Regions from separate parts of the Micromonospora sp. NPDC047465 genome, predicted to be linked through region 1. Evidence: predicted binding sites of a transcription regulator. Region 1 holds the regulator's gene; the other holds the start of a gene.

Region 1 (7,807 bases):
CACCGAGGTGTCGGCCAGCCCCAGCGGGGTCAGCACCCGCTCGGCGAGCACCTCCGCCCAGGTGCCGCCCCGCAGGTGGCCGACGAGCCGGCCGAGCAGCGCCATGCCGAGGTTGGAGTAGTGGTAGCGGCGGCCCGGCGGCAGCACCCGCTCGGCCCGGGCGAGGTCGGCGACCAGCTCGTCGACGTCGGGCGCGCGCAAGCTGTCCCAGACGTCGCCGTACGGCTCCCGTTGCAGGCCGGCGGTGTGCGACAGCAACCGGCGCACGGTCAGCTCGCCGTGGGCCGGCAGGTCCAGGTGGCGGCCCAGCGGGTCGTCCAGGTCGAGCAGGCCGGCGTCGCGGCACTGGAGCGTCAGCACGGCGGTGAACGTCTTCGTGACCGAGCCGATCCGGAACCGGGTGCCCGGCCCCAGCTCGGTGTCGTTGCCGGTGCCGCCGACCGTGCACGTCCAGAGCGGGCGGTCGGCCCGGTGCAGGGCCGCCGAGACCGCCGGCACCCGGGCCTGCGCCTGGACCGTGCGCACCAGCCGGGACAGCCGGTCGTCGACCGCCGTCACGCGAGGTCCCGGGCCAGCATCGGGCCCAGCGGCGCCCCGCCGAGCACGTGCGCGTGCACGTGGAAGACCTCCTGGCCGCCGTGCGCGCCGGTGTTGAACATCAGCCGGAAGCCGTCGCCGAGCAGCCCCTCGTCCTCGGCCACCGCGGCGGCCGTGGCGAGCACCTCGCCGGCCAGCGCCGGGTCGCCCTGGGCGAGCGTCGCCACGTCGGCGTAGTGCTCCTTCGGGATGACCAGCACGTGCACCGGCGCCTTCGGGCCGATGTCGCGGAAGGCGAGCGTGGTGGCGGTTTCCCGCACGACGGTGGCCGGGATCTCCCCGGCGACGATGCGGCAGAACAGGCAGTCGGTTCCCATCGGGGCAGTGTAAGGAAGGGCTCCCTGCCGACGCCCGCCGTGGACGAGGGGGCCCTTCATCACGGCGGACGGGGCCGGCGCGGCATGATGGCCGGCGTGACTTCACGGGCGGTACTGGTGACGGGGGCCTCGCGCGGCATCGGGCGGGCGGTGGCGACGGCGTTCGCGGCGAGCGGGGACCGGGTGGCGATCCACCACCGCGACTCGGCGGAGGCGGCCGGGCGGCTGCGCGCCGAACTGCCCGGCGAGGGGCACGTGGTGGTCCGCGCCGACCTGACCGACCCGGACGCCGTACGGGCCATGGTGGACGAGGCGGCCGGCCTGCTGGGCGGGCTGGACGTGCTGGTCAACAACGCCGGGGTGTACGGCGACCGGGACGCCCCGCACCCGGTCTTCGGCGCCTCCTACGCGCAGTGGCGCGCGCAGTGGCGGCAGGTGGTGGAGACCAACCTGACCGGCGCGGGCAACGTCATCTGGTGCGCCGCCCAGCACATGCGCGACCGGGGCGGCCGGATCGTCAACGTCTCCTCCCGGGGCGCCTTCCGGGGCGAGCCGGAGCAGCCGGCGTACGGGGCGAGCAAGGCGGGGCTGAACGCGCTGGGGCAGTCGCTGGCGGTGGCCCTGGCCCCGTACGGCATCACCGTCGCCACGGTGGCCCCGGGCTTCGTGGAGACCGACATGACCACGGAGCACCTGCGCGGGGAGCGGGGCGCCGCCATCCGGGCGCAGAGCCCGTTCAACCGGGTGGGCCGCCCCGAGGAGATCGCCGCCGCCGTGCACTGGCTCGCCTCCCCGCAGTCGGAGTGGGCCTCCGGCACCATCGTCGACCTGAACGGCGCCTCCTACCTGCGCAGCTGAGCGTCACCAACGGGCGAGGCGGGTGGCGAGCACCGCGAGGGCGGCCACGCCGGCCGTCGAGGTGCGCAGCACCGACGGGCCCAGGCGGACGGCGCGGGCCCCGGCCCCGGTGAAGGTGTCCAGCTCGCTGTCGGCGATCCCGCCCTCCGGCCCGACGACCAGCACGATCTCGCCCGTGGCCGGCAGCTCGACGGTGGTCAGCCGCTCCTGCGCCTCCTCGTGCAGCACGAACGCCGCCGCGGCCCCGCCGATGCGGCGCGCGACCCGGGCGGTGGACTCGTCCGGCGTCCCCGCCACCACGGGCAGCCAGGCGCGGCGGGCCTGCTTGGCCGCCTCCCGGGCGGTCGCCGCCCACTTCTCCCGCGCCCGTACGCCCCGGTCGCCGCGCCACTGGGTGACCGAGCGGGCCGCCGCCCAGGGCACGATCTCGTCCACCCCGACCTCGGTCATCGCCTGCACGGCCAGCTCGCCCCGGTCGCCCTTGGCGATGCCCTGCACCACGACCAGGCGCGGGACGGAGGCGTCGACGTACCCCCGGGAGGTGATCTCCAGGTCGAGGGTGCCGCGGCCGACGGCGGTGACCACGGCGGCGGCGGTGCCGCCCCGCCCGTCGGCGAGCAGCAGTTCCTCGCCGACGCGGAGCCGCTGCACGGTGGCGGCGTGGTGCCCCTCGGGGCCGTCGAGGGTCAGCCGGTCGGCGGTGGGCAGCGACTCGACCAGGAACAGCGGCGCGGACACGACGATCAGGCTAGCCGCCCCGGCGGCCGTCGGGGCGGCGAGGGCGGTGGAGCCGACCGGGCCGCCGCGGAGCGCGGCGGCCCGGGGGCGTGCCGTCAGGCGTGGCCGTTGAAGGCGTCGCGCATCCGGGAGAAGAAGCCGCCCTGCTTGGTCAGCTCGGCGACCTCCTCGCCCCGGGTCTTGGCGAAGTCGCGCAGCATCCGCTCCTGGTCGGCGTCGAGCTTCGTCGGGGTACGCACGTCGAGGTGGACGTAGAGGTCGCCCCGGCCGGTGCCGCGCAGGTGCGGCACGCCCCGGGCGCGCAGCCGCAGCGTGCTGCCCGGCTGGGTGCCGGCCTTGACGTCGACCGTCTCCTCGCTGTCCAGCGTCTTGATGGTCAGCCGGGTGCCGAGGGCGGCGGCGGTCATCGGCACGGTGACCCGGCAGTGCAGGTCGTCGCCCTTGCGGGAGTAGACGTCGTGCGGCCGCTCGTGGATCTCGACGTAGAGGTCGCCGGCGGTGCCGCCGCCCGGGCCGACCTCGCCCTGCTGGGCCAGCCGGATGCGCATGCCGTCCTCGACCCCGGCGGGGATCTTGACGGTCAGCGAACGCCGGGTGCGGACACGGCCGTCGCCGGCGCACGTCGGGCAGGGGTGCGGGATGGTGGTGCCGTAGCCCTGGCAGACGGTGCAGGGGCGCGCGGAGACCACCTGACCGAGGAAGGTGCGCTGCACCGACTGCACCTCGCCACGGCCGCCGCACGCCTCGCAGGTGGCGAGATGGGTGCCGGCCGCGGTGCCGGCGCCGGAGCAGGTGGTGCAGAGCACGGCGGTGTCGACGGTGATCGGCGCCTCGACGCCGAACGCGGTCTCGTTCAGGTCCAGCTCCAGCCGCAGGATCGCGTCGGCGCCCGGCCGGGTCCGCGGTCGCGGGCCCCGCGACCCGCCGGCCGCGCCGCCGAAGAACGCGTCCATGATGTCCTGGAAGCCGACGAACGGGCCGGCGCCGCCGGGACCGCCCGGGCCTCCCGCGCCCCCGCCGCCCGGGGCGAGCGGGTCGCCGCCCAGGTCGACGATCTGCCGTTTCCGGTCGTCCGAGAGGACCTCGTACGCGGCGTTGATGTCCTTGAACTTCTCCTGTGCCTCCGGGTCCGGATTGACGTCCGGGTGGAACTGCCGCGCCAGCTTCCGGTAGGCGCGCTTGATCTCGTCGTCGGAGGCTTCCCGGCTCACCCCGAGAATGCCGTAGTAGTCCCTGGCCACTGCGTTCCGTGTCCTCATGTTCGTCTCGCGTTGCGCCGGTCGTCGGCCGGAGCCGGCCGTCGGCCCTGACTGGTCAGTTCTGGGCCAGCAGCTCGCCCACGTAGCGTGCCACGGCCCTCACCGTGGCGATGGTGCCGGGGTAGTCCATCCGGGTCGGCCCGAGCACGCCGAGCCCACCCACGATCGTCGCGCCCGGCCCGTAGCCGGTGCTGACCACCGAGGCGGCGCGCAGGTTGTCGATCTCGTTCTCGTCGCCGATCAGCACCCGGGTCGTGCTCGGCTCCGCCTCGCCGATGAGCTTGAGCAGCACGACCTCCTCCTCCAGCGCCTCCAGGATGGGGCGCAGCGAGCCCTGGAAGTCGAGCAGGCCGCCGCGGGTGAGATTGGCCGTGCCGGCCAGCGCGATCCGCTCCTCGTGCCGCTCGACCAGCGTCTCCAGCAGCACGGTGGAGAGGGTGGTCATGGCCGGCCGCAGGTGCGGCACCGACTCGTCGACCAGCGCCTGCACCAGCGGCGGGGTCTCGGACAGCCGGGTGCCGACCAGCTTCTCGTTGACCAGCCGGCGCAGGTCCGTGACGTCGTCGGCGGGGATCGGCCCGGGCAGCTCGACCAGCCGCTGCTCGACCCGGCCGGTGTCGGCGATCATGACCAGCATCAGCCGGGTCGTGGAGATCGGCACCAGCTCCAGGTGGCGGACGGAGGAGCGGGCCAGGCTCGGGTACTGCACCACGGCGACCTGCCGGGTCAGCTGCGCCAGCAGCCGTACGGTGCGGTGCACCACGTCGTCGAGGTCGACCGCGCCGACCAGGAAACGCTCGATCGCGCGGCGCTCGGCCGGGCTGAGCGGCTTGACCTTGGACAGCCGGTCCACGAAGAGCCGGTAGCCGCGGTCGGTGGGCACCCGGCCGGCGCTGGTGTGCGGCTGGCGGATGTAGCCCTCCTCCTCCAGCACGGCCATGTCGTTGCGGACGGTCGCCGGGGAGACCCCGAGCTGGTGCCGCTCGACCAGCGACTTGCTGCCGACGGGCTCCTGCGTGGCGACGTAGTCCTCGACGATCGCGCGCAGCACGGCGAGCTTGCGGTCGTCGAGACCCATCGTTCCCCACCTCCTGTCGCACGTCGGACCCCCCGCGCCCCGAGGGGCGGGCGGGTTGCTGGCACTCGCTACGGACGAGTGCCAGTCTACGTCGGCGCGCCCGCCGACGCGATGATCAACCTGGGACGGCGATCCGACCGGCGCCACACGGCCCGCGGAGGCGGCGGCGCCAGAGCCGATCATCCGGACATCCCGGTCGGAGTCGCTCTGGTGCGGCCTTGCCCGCGGCCCCTACCGTGACGTCCATGACTGAACCACCTCGCCCTCCCAGAGCGGGGGACCCCGGCGACCGGCCGGACCCGGCCGCTCCGTCGGGGGTTCCCGGGCCGGCCGGCTCCGACGAACCCACCGCACCACTGTCCGGGGCACCGGGCCCGGGCGGCTATCCCCCGCCCGGTGGCTATCCGCCGCCCACCGGTGACCAACCGCCGTCGGGCGGCTACCCTCCGCCGGGTGGCTACCCGCCGCCCGGGGGCTATCCCCCGCCGGGCGGCTACCCCCCGCCGGGGGTCGGCTATCCGACCGGCGGCGGCTACGGCGCGCCCACCGGCGGCTACGCCAACAACGAGGACAAGAACTGGGCCCTGATCGCCCACTTCGGCGGCGCGGTCGGGGTGATCGTCGGCGGCGGCCTGCTCGGCTGGGTCGCGCCGCTCATCGCGCTGATGGCCCGGGGGCAACAGTCGCCGACCGTCCGGGCGCACGCCGTCGCGGCGCTGAACTTCCAGATCACCTGGGCGATCGTGGGCGTGCTGAGCTGGGTGCTCACCCTGATCACCTGCGGGATCCTGTTCTTCGTCCCGATGCTCGTCTGGCTGGTGCCGCTGATCTTCGGGATCGTCGCCGGGGTCAAGGCCAACGAGGGCGTGCTCTACCGCTACCCGATGGCCTACAGCTTCACCAGGTGAGCCGGGCCGGCCGCTCCCCCGGCCGGACCGGCCACGCGCCGCCACACGGCGTGGGCCTTCCCGACCGCGCCGCCACATGGCGGGGCCTCCCCGCCCGCGCCGCCGCACGGCGGGGCCTCCGCGCCTCAGGGCAGCAGGTCGCGGACGACCGCGTCGGCGAGCAACCGCCCCCGCAGGGTCAGCACCGCCCGGCCCGCCGCGTGGTCGGGGCCGGCCAGCAGTCCGTCGGCGAGCGCCCGCTCGGCGCCGGCCCGGCCGGCGTCGTCGAGGGCGTCCAGCGGCAGCCCGGAGGCGAGCCGCAGCCGGAGCATGACGTCCTCCATGTGCGCCTCGTCGGCGGTGAGCACCTCCCGGGCCAGGCCGGGCGACTCGCCGCCGGCCAGCCGCTTCGCGTACGTCGTGGGATGCTTCACGTTCCACCAGCGCACGCCGCCGACGTGGCTGTGCGCCCCCGGGCCGAGGCCCCACCAGTCGGCGCCGGTCCAGTAGAGCAGGTTGTGCCGGCACCGGGCCGCGTCGCCGCGGGCCCAGTTCGACACCTCGTACCAGGAGAAACCGGCCGCGTCGAGGGCGGCCTCCGCGGCCAGGTAGCGGTCCGCGGCGACGTCGTCGGAGGGGTACGCCAGCTCGCCGCGCCGCATCCGGGCGGCGAGCCGGGTGCCGTCCTCCACGATCAGGGCGTACGCGCTGACGTGGTCCACCCCGGCGGCGACGACCTGGTCGAGGGAGGCCGCGAAGTCGTCCTCGCTCTCCCCCGGGGTGCCGTAGATGAGGTCGAGGTTGACGTGCTCGAACCCGGCGTCGCGGGCCTCCCGGGCGGCGGCGGTGGCCCGGCCGGCGCTGTGCGTGCGGTCGAGGATCGCCAGCACCCCCGGCGCGGCGGACTGCATGCCCAGCGAGATCCGGGTGTAGCCGGCCGCCCGCAGCGCCCGCAGGGACTCCGGGGTCACCGACTCCGGGTTGGCCTCGGTGGTCACCTCGGCGTCGGGCGCGAGCCCCCAGGCGCGGTCGATGCCGTCGAGGATCCGGGCCAGGTCGTCGGCGGGAAGCAGGGTCGGGGTACCGCCGCCGACGAAGACCGTGTCGACCCGGGGCGGCGGGGCATCGCCCAGCACCCGGCCGGCGAGCGCCAGCTCGGCCAGCACGGTGTCGGCGTAGCCCTCCCGGCTCGCCCCGCCGCCCAACTCGGCCGCCGTGTACGTGTTGAAGTCGCAGTAGCCGCAGCGGCTGGCGCAGAACGGGACGTGCACGTACACGCCGAAGCCGCGCGCGCCGACCGCGCGGGTGGCGGCGGCGGGCAGCGAGCCGTCGACGGGAACGGATTCGCCTTCTGGAAGGACGCCGGGCATGGCCACTAGTGTGCCCGGCATGACCTCTCCCGACGTGCTCGTGCGGGCCGCCACGGCCCGTGGGGTGACCACCCTCACCCTGGACAGCCCGCACAACCGCAACGCGCTCTCCACGCCGCTGATGACCCAGCTGCTGGCCGGCCTGTCCGAGGCGGTCGCCGACGACGCCGTACGCGTGGTCGTGCTGGACCACACCGGGCCGGTCTTCTGCTCGGGGGCGGATCTCAAGGAGACCGCCGCCGCGTACGCCAGCGGGAGCGTGCCGGCCGGGATGCTGGGTGACGTGCTCGCGGCGGTCTGGGAGTGCCCGAAGCCGGTGGTGGCGAGGGTGGCCGGCCCGGCGCGGGCCGGCGGGCTGGGCCTGATCGCGGCGGCCGACCTGGCGGTGTGCGCGCAGGAGGCGACGTTCGCCTTCACCGAGGTGCGGATCGGGGTGATCCCGGCGGTGATCTCCGCGACCGTGCTGCCCCGGTTGCACCCCCGCGCGGCGGCCGAGCTCTACCTGACCGGGGACACCTTCGACGGCCGGCGCGCCGCGGAGATCGGCCTGGTCACCGCCGCCGTGCCGGCCGACGGGCTGGACGCCGCCGTCGCCACCTACTGCGACTCGCTGGTCCGGGGCGCGCCGGGCGCGCTGGCCGGGGCGAAGCAACTGCTGCGCCGGCCGCCCGCGACCGACCTGCGGGAGGAGGTCGCCGGGCTG
Region 2 (7,807 bases), on a different contig from region 1:
GGCGAGCAGGCCGCGCTCGGTGAGCGCCTCGTGCACCAGGTGGAACTCGAGCTGCTCCAGGTAGCGCAGGCCGCCGTGGATCAGCTTGCTGGAGCGGCTGGAGGTGCCGGCGGCGTAGTCGCGCGCCTCCACCAGGGCCACCTTCAGCCCCCGCGAGGCCGCGTCGAGGGCGGCGCCCGCCCCGGTCACCCCACCGCCGATGACCAGCACGTCGAAGCGTTCGGCCCGCAGGCGGCGCAGGTCGGTGGCCCGGCGCTCAGGGGAGAGCTGGCTGGCCTCGGTTCGGGACACGTTGGGGTCGCGCACCCGTCCACGGTAACCGTCACGGCCACACCGGCGGCACACACCGTCCGCGCCGTACTGTCTGAGGAATGGAGATCGGCCCCCCGTTCCCCGCTGGTCAGCCCGCCCCGCTCCCGCCGGCCGCGCCGGCCCGGTCGAGTCCGTGGCCCGTGGTGGCGGCGGTGGTCGCCGGCTGCTGGACGGTCGGGGTCGTGGTGGTCAGCCAGCTCGGCGGGTGGCTGGCCGACCAGATCGTGCTGGCCTCCGGGCTGCACCGCGTGGTGTGGCTCTGGCCGGCGACGGTGCTGTTCACCGTGCTGCTGGTCGGCGCGCCCGCGCTTCCGCTCGCCCTGCTGCCCCGCTCGGCGGCGGTCCGCGCCACCGGCCGGGCCTGGCTGGCCGCGGCACTCGTGTTCGGCGCGCTGGGGCTGCTCCGGGCGCTCCCGCCGGTGCACCACGAGGCGTACCTCGCGGCGCTCGCCGCCACGGCCGCCCTGGCCACCCTCGTCCTGCGGGCGCTCGCCCGCCGCGCCGCCGCCCCGCGCCGGCCCTCCGCCCCGACCGCCACCCTGCTCGGGGTGGCCGGCGGGCTGGCGCTGCTGCTGCCGTGGGTCTGGCTGGGGGCGCTCGGCGGGCTGCTGGAGACGGTGCTCGCCGGGCTCGCCGCCGCCGCCCTGGGCGTGCTGGCCGGGGCGCTGCTGGACGACGCCTTCTGGTCCCGCTTCGCCGTCGGCGAGCCGCCCCGGCCGGCCCGGCTGGTGCTGGTCGGCGGGCTGGTCGCCGGAGTCGCGCTGCTCGTCCTCGCCGCCGGGGTCGGGCAGTCCGGGGCCCAACTGCCCCTGCTGCTGACCCTGCCGCCGGCCGGCTTCGCGCTGGCCGCCCTGCACGCGGCGGCCCGCCGCCCGGCCGCCGCCACCCCGGCCGCGCCGCCGGGCACGGTGCCGGCCGCCCCGTCGGGCACCGCCCCGGCTGGCCCGTCGGACACCAGCGGAAGTGAGCCGGGCGGAAGTGAGCCGGGCGGGCGGGCCGGGGTCCGCGCCGCCACCCGCTGGCTGGTCGGGCTCGCCGTCTTCGGCCCGCTGGCCTTCACCGATCCCGAGGAGATCACCCTCGTCCTGGCCAACACCCGCGACGTGCCGTTCTGGGTGGCGGCCGCCGCCGGCGCCGGACTCGCCGTCGCGGCCGTGCTCGCCGTGGCGTACGGCGTGCTGCTGGCCCGGCCCCGCGGCCGGCGGCCGAGCCGGCGGGTGGCCGGGGTGACCGCCGCGGCGTTGCTGGTCGCGGTCGGCGCGGTGGCCGTCGGCGCGGGCCAGCCCGGCCTGCACGGCGAGCGGCTGTTCGTGGTGCTGCGCGAGCAGGCCGACCTGGGCGGGGTGCCGGCGACGGCCGGGCGGGCCGGCCGGGACGCGCGGGCCGGCGAGGTCTACCGGCGGCTGGTCGACACCGCCGAGCGGACCCAGGCCGACCTGCGCCGGGACCTGCGCCGGCTGCGGCTGGACCACACCTCCTACTACCTGATCAACGCCGTCGAGGTGGACGGCGGGCCGGCGGTGCGGGCCTGGCTGTCCCGCCGGCCGGAGGTGGCCCGGGTGCTGGTCAGCCAGCGGGTGCGGCCGCTGCCCGCGCCGGCCGGCCGCAGTCGGGGCACCGCGCCCGCGCCGGCCGGCCCGGAGTGGAACGTCCGGATGCTCGGCGCGGACCGCGTGTGGTCGCAGCTCGGGGTGGACGGCTCCGGGATCGTGGTGGGCAGCTCCGACTCCGGGGTGGACGGCGGGCACCCGGCGCTGGCCGCCGGCTTCCGGGGCGGCGACGACTCCTGGTACGACCCGTGGGACGGCACCCGCTCCCCGACCGACCAGGGCGGGCACGGCACGCACACCGTGGGCAGCGCGGTGGGCCGAGGGGGGATCGGGGTGGCCCCGGGCGCGCAGTGGGTGGGCTGCGTCAACCTGGACCGCAACCTGGGCAATCCCGGGTACTACCTGGACTGCCTCCAGTTCATGCTGGCGCCCTTCCCGCCCGGCGGGAACCCGTTCACGGACGGGCGCCCGGCGCGCGCCCCGGAGATCCTCACCAACTCGTGGGGCTGCCCGCCGATCGAGGGCTGCGACCCGCGCGCACTCCGGCCGGCCACCGCCGCCCTGGAGGCCGCCGGCATCCTGGTCGTCGCCGCCGCCGGCAACACCGGCCCGTACTGCGGCTCGATCGACGACCCGCCCGCGCCGTACGCGGACGTGCTGACCGTCGGCGCGGTGGACCAGCGGCGCCAGGTCACCGACTTCTCGTCCCGCGGACCGGTGCCGGGGGCGGCGAAGCCGGACCTGGTCGCCCCCGGCGAGGAGGTGCTGTCGGCGATGCCCGGCGGCGGGTACGCCACCATGAGCGGCACCTCGATGGCGACCCCGCAGGTGGCCGGCGTCGTGGCGCTGATGTGGTCGGCCAACCCGGCGCTGGTGGGCGACCTGCCGCGCACCCGGCAGATCCTGCGGGACACGGCGACCCCGGCCGAGGCGACGTACGCCTCCCGGACGGAGACCTGCGGCGGCGACGCGAACATCACCGGCGCCGGCCTGGTCGACGCGTACGCGGCGGTGCGGGCGGCCCGCGGGTGAGCGGCCCTTGCCCTCCCCCGCACCCCGTGCTCTAGGGTCGGCGACCATGGATGCGGAGATCGTCGAGCTGACCGCCGACCGGGCGCCCGTGGTGGAGCTGTGCCGCCGGGCACTGGACCTGCCCGAGGACGCCGCCGAGGCGCCGGCCCTCGTGGCCGCGCTCTGGGCCCGGGCGGCCGCCGACCGGCCGGTCGTCGCGCTGGGCGCGTACCGGGGGGCGGAGCTGGTCGGGGTGCTGGTCTGCTCCCTGTCGGGGCGGGACGCCGGGCTCGGGCACGTGGACCTCGTGGCGGTGCACCCCGACCACCGGCGCCGGGGCGTCGGGCGGGCGCTGCTGTCGTCCGCCGAGCGGACCCTGGCCGGTCTCGGCGCGGCCGAGGTGCTGCTGGCGGGGAACCCGCCGTACTACGCCTGGCCCGGGATCGACGTGCGCTACACCCCGGCGGTCTGCGCCGCGCTGGCGCTCGGCTACCGGCAGGACCGGACGGCGTGGAACATGACCGCCGACCTGTCGTACGACGACTCCCCCGCGTTGCGCTCCACGGAGGCGGCGGAGGCACGGCTGGCCGGCCGGGGTGTCTCGGTCCGCCGCGCCGAGCCGGCCGACCTGCCGGCGCTGGCGGAGTTCGCCCGCGCCACGTTCGGCGGCGCCTGGGACGCGGAGCTGGCCGGCTCGGTGGGCCGGGAAGGGGCGGGCTGCCACCTGGCCGAGCGCGACGGCGAGGTGCTCGGCTTCGCCGCGTACGGGTCGTCCCGGCCGAGCTGGTTCGGGCCGATGGGCACCGCCCCGGCGGCGGAGGGCTCGGGGATCGGCGGGGTGCTGCTGCGCCGCTGCCTGCGCGACCAGCGGGCGGCGGGCGTGACGGCGGCGCAGATCGGCTGGGTGGGGCCGGTGCCGTTCTACTCGGGCAGCGCGGGCGCCCGGATCGAGCGGGTCTTCTTCCTGTACCGCAGGACGCTCGGGGAGTGACGGAAGGGGGCGAAGGGGATATAGACGTCGATAACCCCATTCGCCCCCATCTTTGATCGACGCCCCCTACCGTTTCGGTAGAGGAGGCAGCCATGACCACGGACGACGAACGCCCCGGCCCGTTGCCGTTCGACCGGCTCGACTACGGCGACGCCGAGCAGCAGGCGGAGATGAGCGGTGCCGACGAGCCGACCGACGAGCCGGTGACGCTGGTCGACGAGCCGGTCCAGATCCCGCAGCCGTACGGCCGGGCGCAGAAGAGACGCAACCAACGACCACTGCCGACCTGACGGCGGAAGGGGCGGACCGCTGACGCGGCCCGCCCCTTCCGGCGTACGTGGAACTGGACTCAGAAGTCCATGTCCCCGCCACCCGGACCAGCCGGCGCGGCCGGGGTCTTCTCCGGCTTGTCCGCCACGACGGCCTCGGTGGTGAGGAAGAGCGCCGCGATCGACGAGGCGTTCTGCAGCGCCGAACGGGTCACCTTGGCCGGGTCGATGATGCCCGCGGCCAGCAGGTCGACGTACTCGCCGTTGGCGGCGTTGAGGCCGTGACCCGGCTCGATGTTGCGGACGTGCTCGACGACCACGCCGCCCTCGAGGCCGGCGTTGACGGCGATCTGCCGCAGCGGGGCGTCCAGCGCGATCTTGACGATCTGCGCGCCGGTCGCCTCGTCGCCGGTCAGGTCCAGCTTGTCGAAGGCGGTCTTGCCGGCCTGCACCAGCGCGACGCCACCACCCGGGACGATGCCCTCCTCGACGGCGGCCTTCGCGTTGCGGACGGCGTCCTCGATGCGGTGCTTGCGCTCCTTCAGCTCGACCTCGGTGGCCGCGCCGACCTTGATCACCGCGACGCCGCCGGCCAGCTTGGCCAGCCGCTCCTGCAGCTTCTCGCGGTCGTAGTCGGAGTCGCTCTTGTCGATCTCGGCCCGGATCTGGTTGACCCGGCCCTGGATCTGCTCGGCGTCGCCGGCACCGTCGACGATGGTGGTCTCGTCCTTGGTCACCACGACCTTGCGGGCGCGGCCCAGCATGTCGAGGCCGACGGCGTCCAGCTTGAGGCCGACCTCCTCGCTGATGACCTGGCCACCGGTGAGGATGGCGATGTCGGCCAGCATGGCCTTGCGGCGGTCACCGAAGCCCGGCGCCTTGACGGCGACCGACTTGAAGGTGCCCCGGACCTTGTTGACGACCAGGGTGGCCAGGGCCTCGCCCTCGATGTCCTCGGCGATGATCAGCAGCGGCTTGCCCGACTGCATGACCTTCTCGAGGATCGGGAGCAGGTCCTTGACCGACGAGATCTTGCTGTTGACGATCAGGAGGTAGGGGTCGTCGAAGACGGCCTCCATGCGCTCCGGGTCGGTCATGAAGTAGGCCGAGATGTAGCCCTTGTCGAAGCGCATACCCTCGGTGAGCTCCAGCTCCAGGCCGAAGGTGTTGCTCTCCTCGACGGTGATGACGCCTTCCTTGCCGACCTTGTCCATCGCCTCGGCGATGATCTCGCCGACGGTGCTGTCACCGGCGGAGATGGAGGCGGTGGAGGCGATCTGCTCCTTGGTCTCGACGTCCTTGGCGAGCTTGGACAGCTCCTCCGAGACGCTGGCCACGGCGGCCTCGATGCCCCGCTTCAGGGCCATCGGGTTGGCACCGGCGGCCACGTTGCGCAGACCCTCGCGGACGAGGGCCTGGGCCAGGACGGTCGCCGTCGTCGTGCCGTCACCGGCGACGTCGTCGGTCTTCTTGGCGACCTCCTTGACCAGCTCGGCGCCGATCTTCTCGTAGGGGTCCTCGAGCTCGATCTCCTTGGCGATGCTCACACCATCGTTGGTGATGGTGGGGGCACCCCACTTCTTTTCGAGCACGACGTTGCGGCCCTTGGGGCCGAGGGTCACCTTCACGGCGTCGGCGAGCTGGTTCATGCCCCGCTCGAGGCCCCGGCGCGCCTCTTCGTCGAACGCGATCATCTTGGCCATACGGCGTTGTCCTCCTGGACACTCACGGGCCACCCGGAGGTTGTGTCCCGGATGGGCCGCCTGGTGTACGCACCTTGGGGACGTCGCCACCTGGCGACGACGACGTCTCCTCGGCCGGGCCGGATAGCCCGCGACGACCGGCCATGTGCCGCACCGGCGTGTGGACGCCCGTGCGGCCGTGGCCCTACCGCCCCGACCATTGGCACTCACGGTATGCGAGTGCCAATGACTTGTTTAGCACTCTCCCCTGCCGAGTGCAAGCACGCCCGCCCCGCTCAGCCGAGTTCACCGGCCAGCCGCGCGCTGTCCACCGGCCCCTCGTGGGCGCGCTGCTCGGCGTACGTGACGACCAGGCCGACCAGCTGGGCGAGGTGGGTGGGCAGGCCCAGCACGCCGCCGAGCACCGCCACCGCGATCGCGCCCACCGCCGTGCCGGGCGACTCCAGCGGGGTGACGCCGAACGGCAGCGAGCCGATGCCCTCCACCAGGCCGGCCGCCCCGCCCCCGACGATCACCGCCGCCGCGACGAGCGCCACCCGGCCGAGCAGCAGGCCCAGCCGGTCGTGGAACATCCGGTACGAGCGGCCGATCGGGTGCTGCCGCTCGAAGAGGTAGACCGGGCCGGCCATGCCCAGCGCGAAGGCGAAGTAGATGCCGGGGATGACGCAGAAGCAGACCCCGAGCCCGATGATCACGCTCATCAACAGGGTCCAGCCCCAGAGGCCCGGCGCCCGGCGCAGGCCGTAGCCCAGCGCGGCGCCGACGGTCACCGGCTGGCCGGCCGCCTGCCGGGCGACCACCCAGGTGCCGGCGGCCCAGCCGAGACTCTGCACCAGGCCGAAGACCAGGGCGCCGCCGATCAGCACGGCCATCATGGTGCCGAGGTCGGCCAGGAAGGTGTCGGGCAGCGCGGCCGGGTCGTCGGCCATCGACTCGTCCCACCGGGCCGACGGGTCGACCACCAGCGCGAGCACCGACAGCACCACGGCCGGCAGCACCTGGGTGAGCAGCAGGATCGGCAGCAGCGGCTTCCAGCCCCGGCGCACCGCGCCGACGCACCGGGCGAACCAGCCGTTCACGCCTCCGCCGGGCGGGGTGACCAGCGGGTCGGCGGGGTCGAGGCCGTGGCCGGGCGGGTACCACCCGTGGACCGGCTGCCCCGGGTACGCGACCGGCGCGCCCGGATACCACGGCTGCCCGCCGTACGGGCCGGAGCCGGCCGGGAACCCGCCGGTGGGCGGGAAGACCCACCCCTGCGGCTGCGGCGCGCTCGCGTCGCCGGCCGTGGCGGGGTCGGGATCCCCCGGCGGGGGCGTGGCCTGGGGCGGCTGGTCGGACATGAACCCTCCTCAGCGACGGCTGAACCGGTTCACGATCTTCCCTGCCTGGCGCCCGCACCGCAGTCCGGGGTGCCACGCCACGGACCAGATGGGGCACGCCATGCCTCGCAGGCGGCCGAGCCGGATGCGAGGCATGGTCCTACAGAGGCGGGGTGGCCCTACGGACGGGGCAGCTCGACAGCGCCCACCACACGCCACCACCCCACCCGCCGAACCCACGTGTTCGAAGCGGGTCACCCGCCCGGTCCGTGGCGGACGGGGGTCAGGCGATGACGCGTACGCGCTCGGCCTGGGGCCCCTTCTGGCCCTGGGCGATCTCGAACTCCACCCGCTGGCCGTCGTCCAGCGCCTTGTAGCCGTCCATCTCGATCGCGGAGAAGTGGACGAAGACGTCCTGCCCGCCGTCGACGGCGATGAAGCCGTAGCCCTTTTCGGCGTTGAACCACTTAACGGTGCCCTGTGCCACGGTCCACTTCCTCACTCTGCACGGCGTTCCACAACCCCGGAGACCGGCGGACCGGCACCGGAGGACCACCGAACCGGCGGTCGGGGGAGGCCGCTGCATTCGGTGACCGAAATCGCACGCTACACGAGGCGTGACGACGGCGCACGACCCCAAATCGGGCATATT

The links. Region 1 encodes HrcA, which represses chaperone genes, less so after heat shock. Its sites were predicted from a motif close to GGTTNGCACNCTCNNNNNGAGNGTGCNAACC; they were not measured.
Region 2: the regulator HrcA is predicted to act here: its motif matches at 6,034-6,064, upstream of groL (chaperonin GroEL).

The regions. Positions count from the first base shown of each region.
Region 1 is NZ_JBEYTP010000026.1:59,977-67,783, reverse strand. It holds gene ABZ793_RS22740 (serine hydrolase domain-containing protein) at 1-558, opposite strand, end outside; gene ABZ793_RS22735 (histidine triad nucleotide-binding protein) at 555-914, opposite strand; gene ABZ793_RS22730 (SDR family oxidoreductase) at 1,011-1,772, shown strand; gene ABZ793_RS22725 (16S rRNA (uracil(1498)-N(3))-methyltransferase) at 1,776-2,510, opposite strand; gene dnaJ (molecular chaperone DnaJ) at 2,606-3,751, opposite strand; gene hrcA (heat-inducible transcriptional repressor HrcA) at 3,825-4,847, opposite strand; gene ABZ793_RS22710 (DUF4870 domain-containing protein) at 5,093-5,755, shown strand; gene hemW (radical SAM family heme chaperone HemW) at 5,881-7,104, opposite strand; gene ABZ793_RS22700 (enoyl-CoA hydratase family protein) at 7,124-7,807, shown strand, end outside.
Region 2 is NZ_JBEYTP010000039.1:5,633-13,439, forward strand. It holds gene ABZ793_RS27305 (glycerol-3-phosphate dehydrogenase/oxidase) at 1-291, opposite strand, end outside; gene ABZ793_RS27310 (S8 family serine peptidase) at 372-2,894, shown strand; gene ABZ793_RS27315 (GNAT family N-acetyltransferase) at 2,941-3,864, shown strand; gene ABZ793_RS27320 (hypothetical protein) at 3,957-4,154, shown strand; gene groL (chaperonin GroEL) at 4,214-5,836, opposite strand; gene ABZ793_RS27330 (hypothetical protein) at 6,112-7,176, opposite strand; gene ABZ793_RS27335 (cold-shock protein) at 7,439-7,642, opposite strand.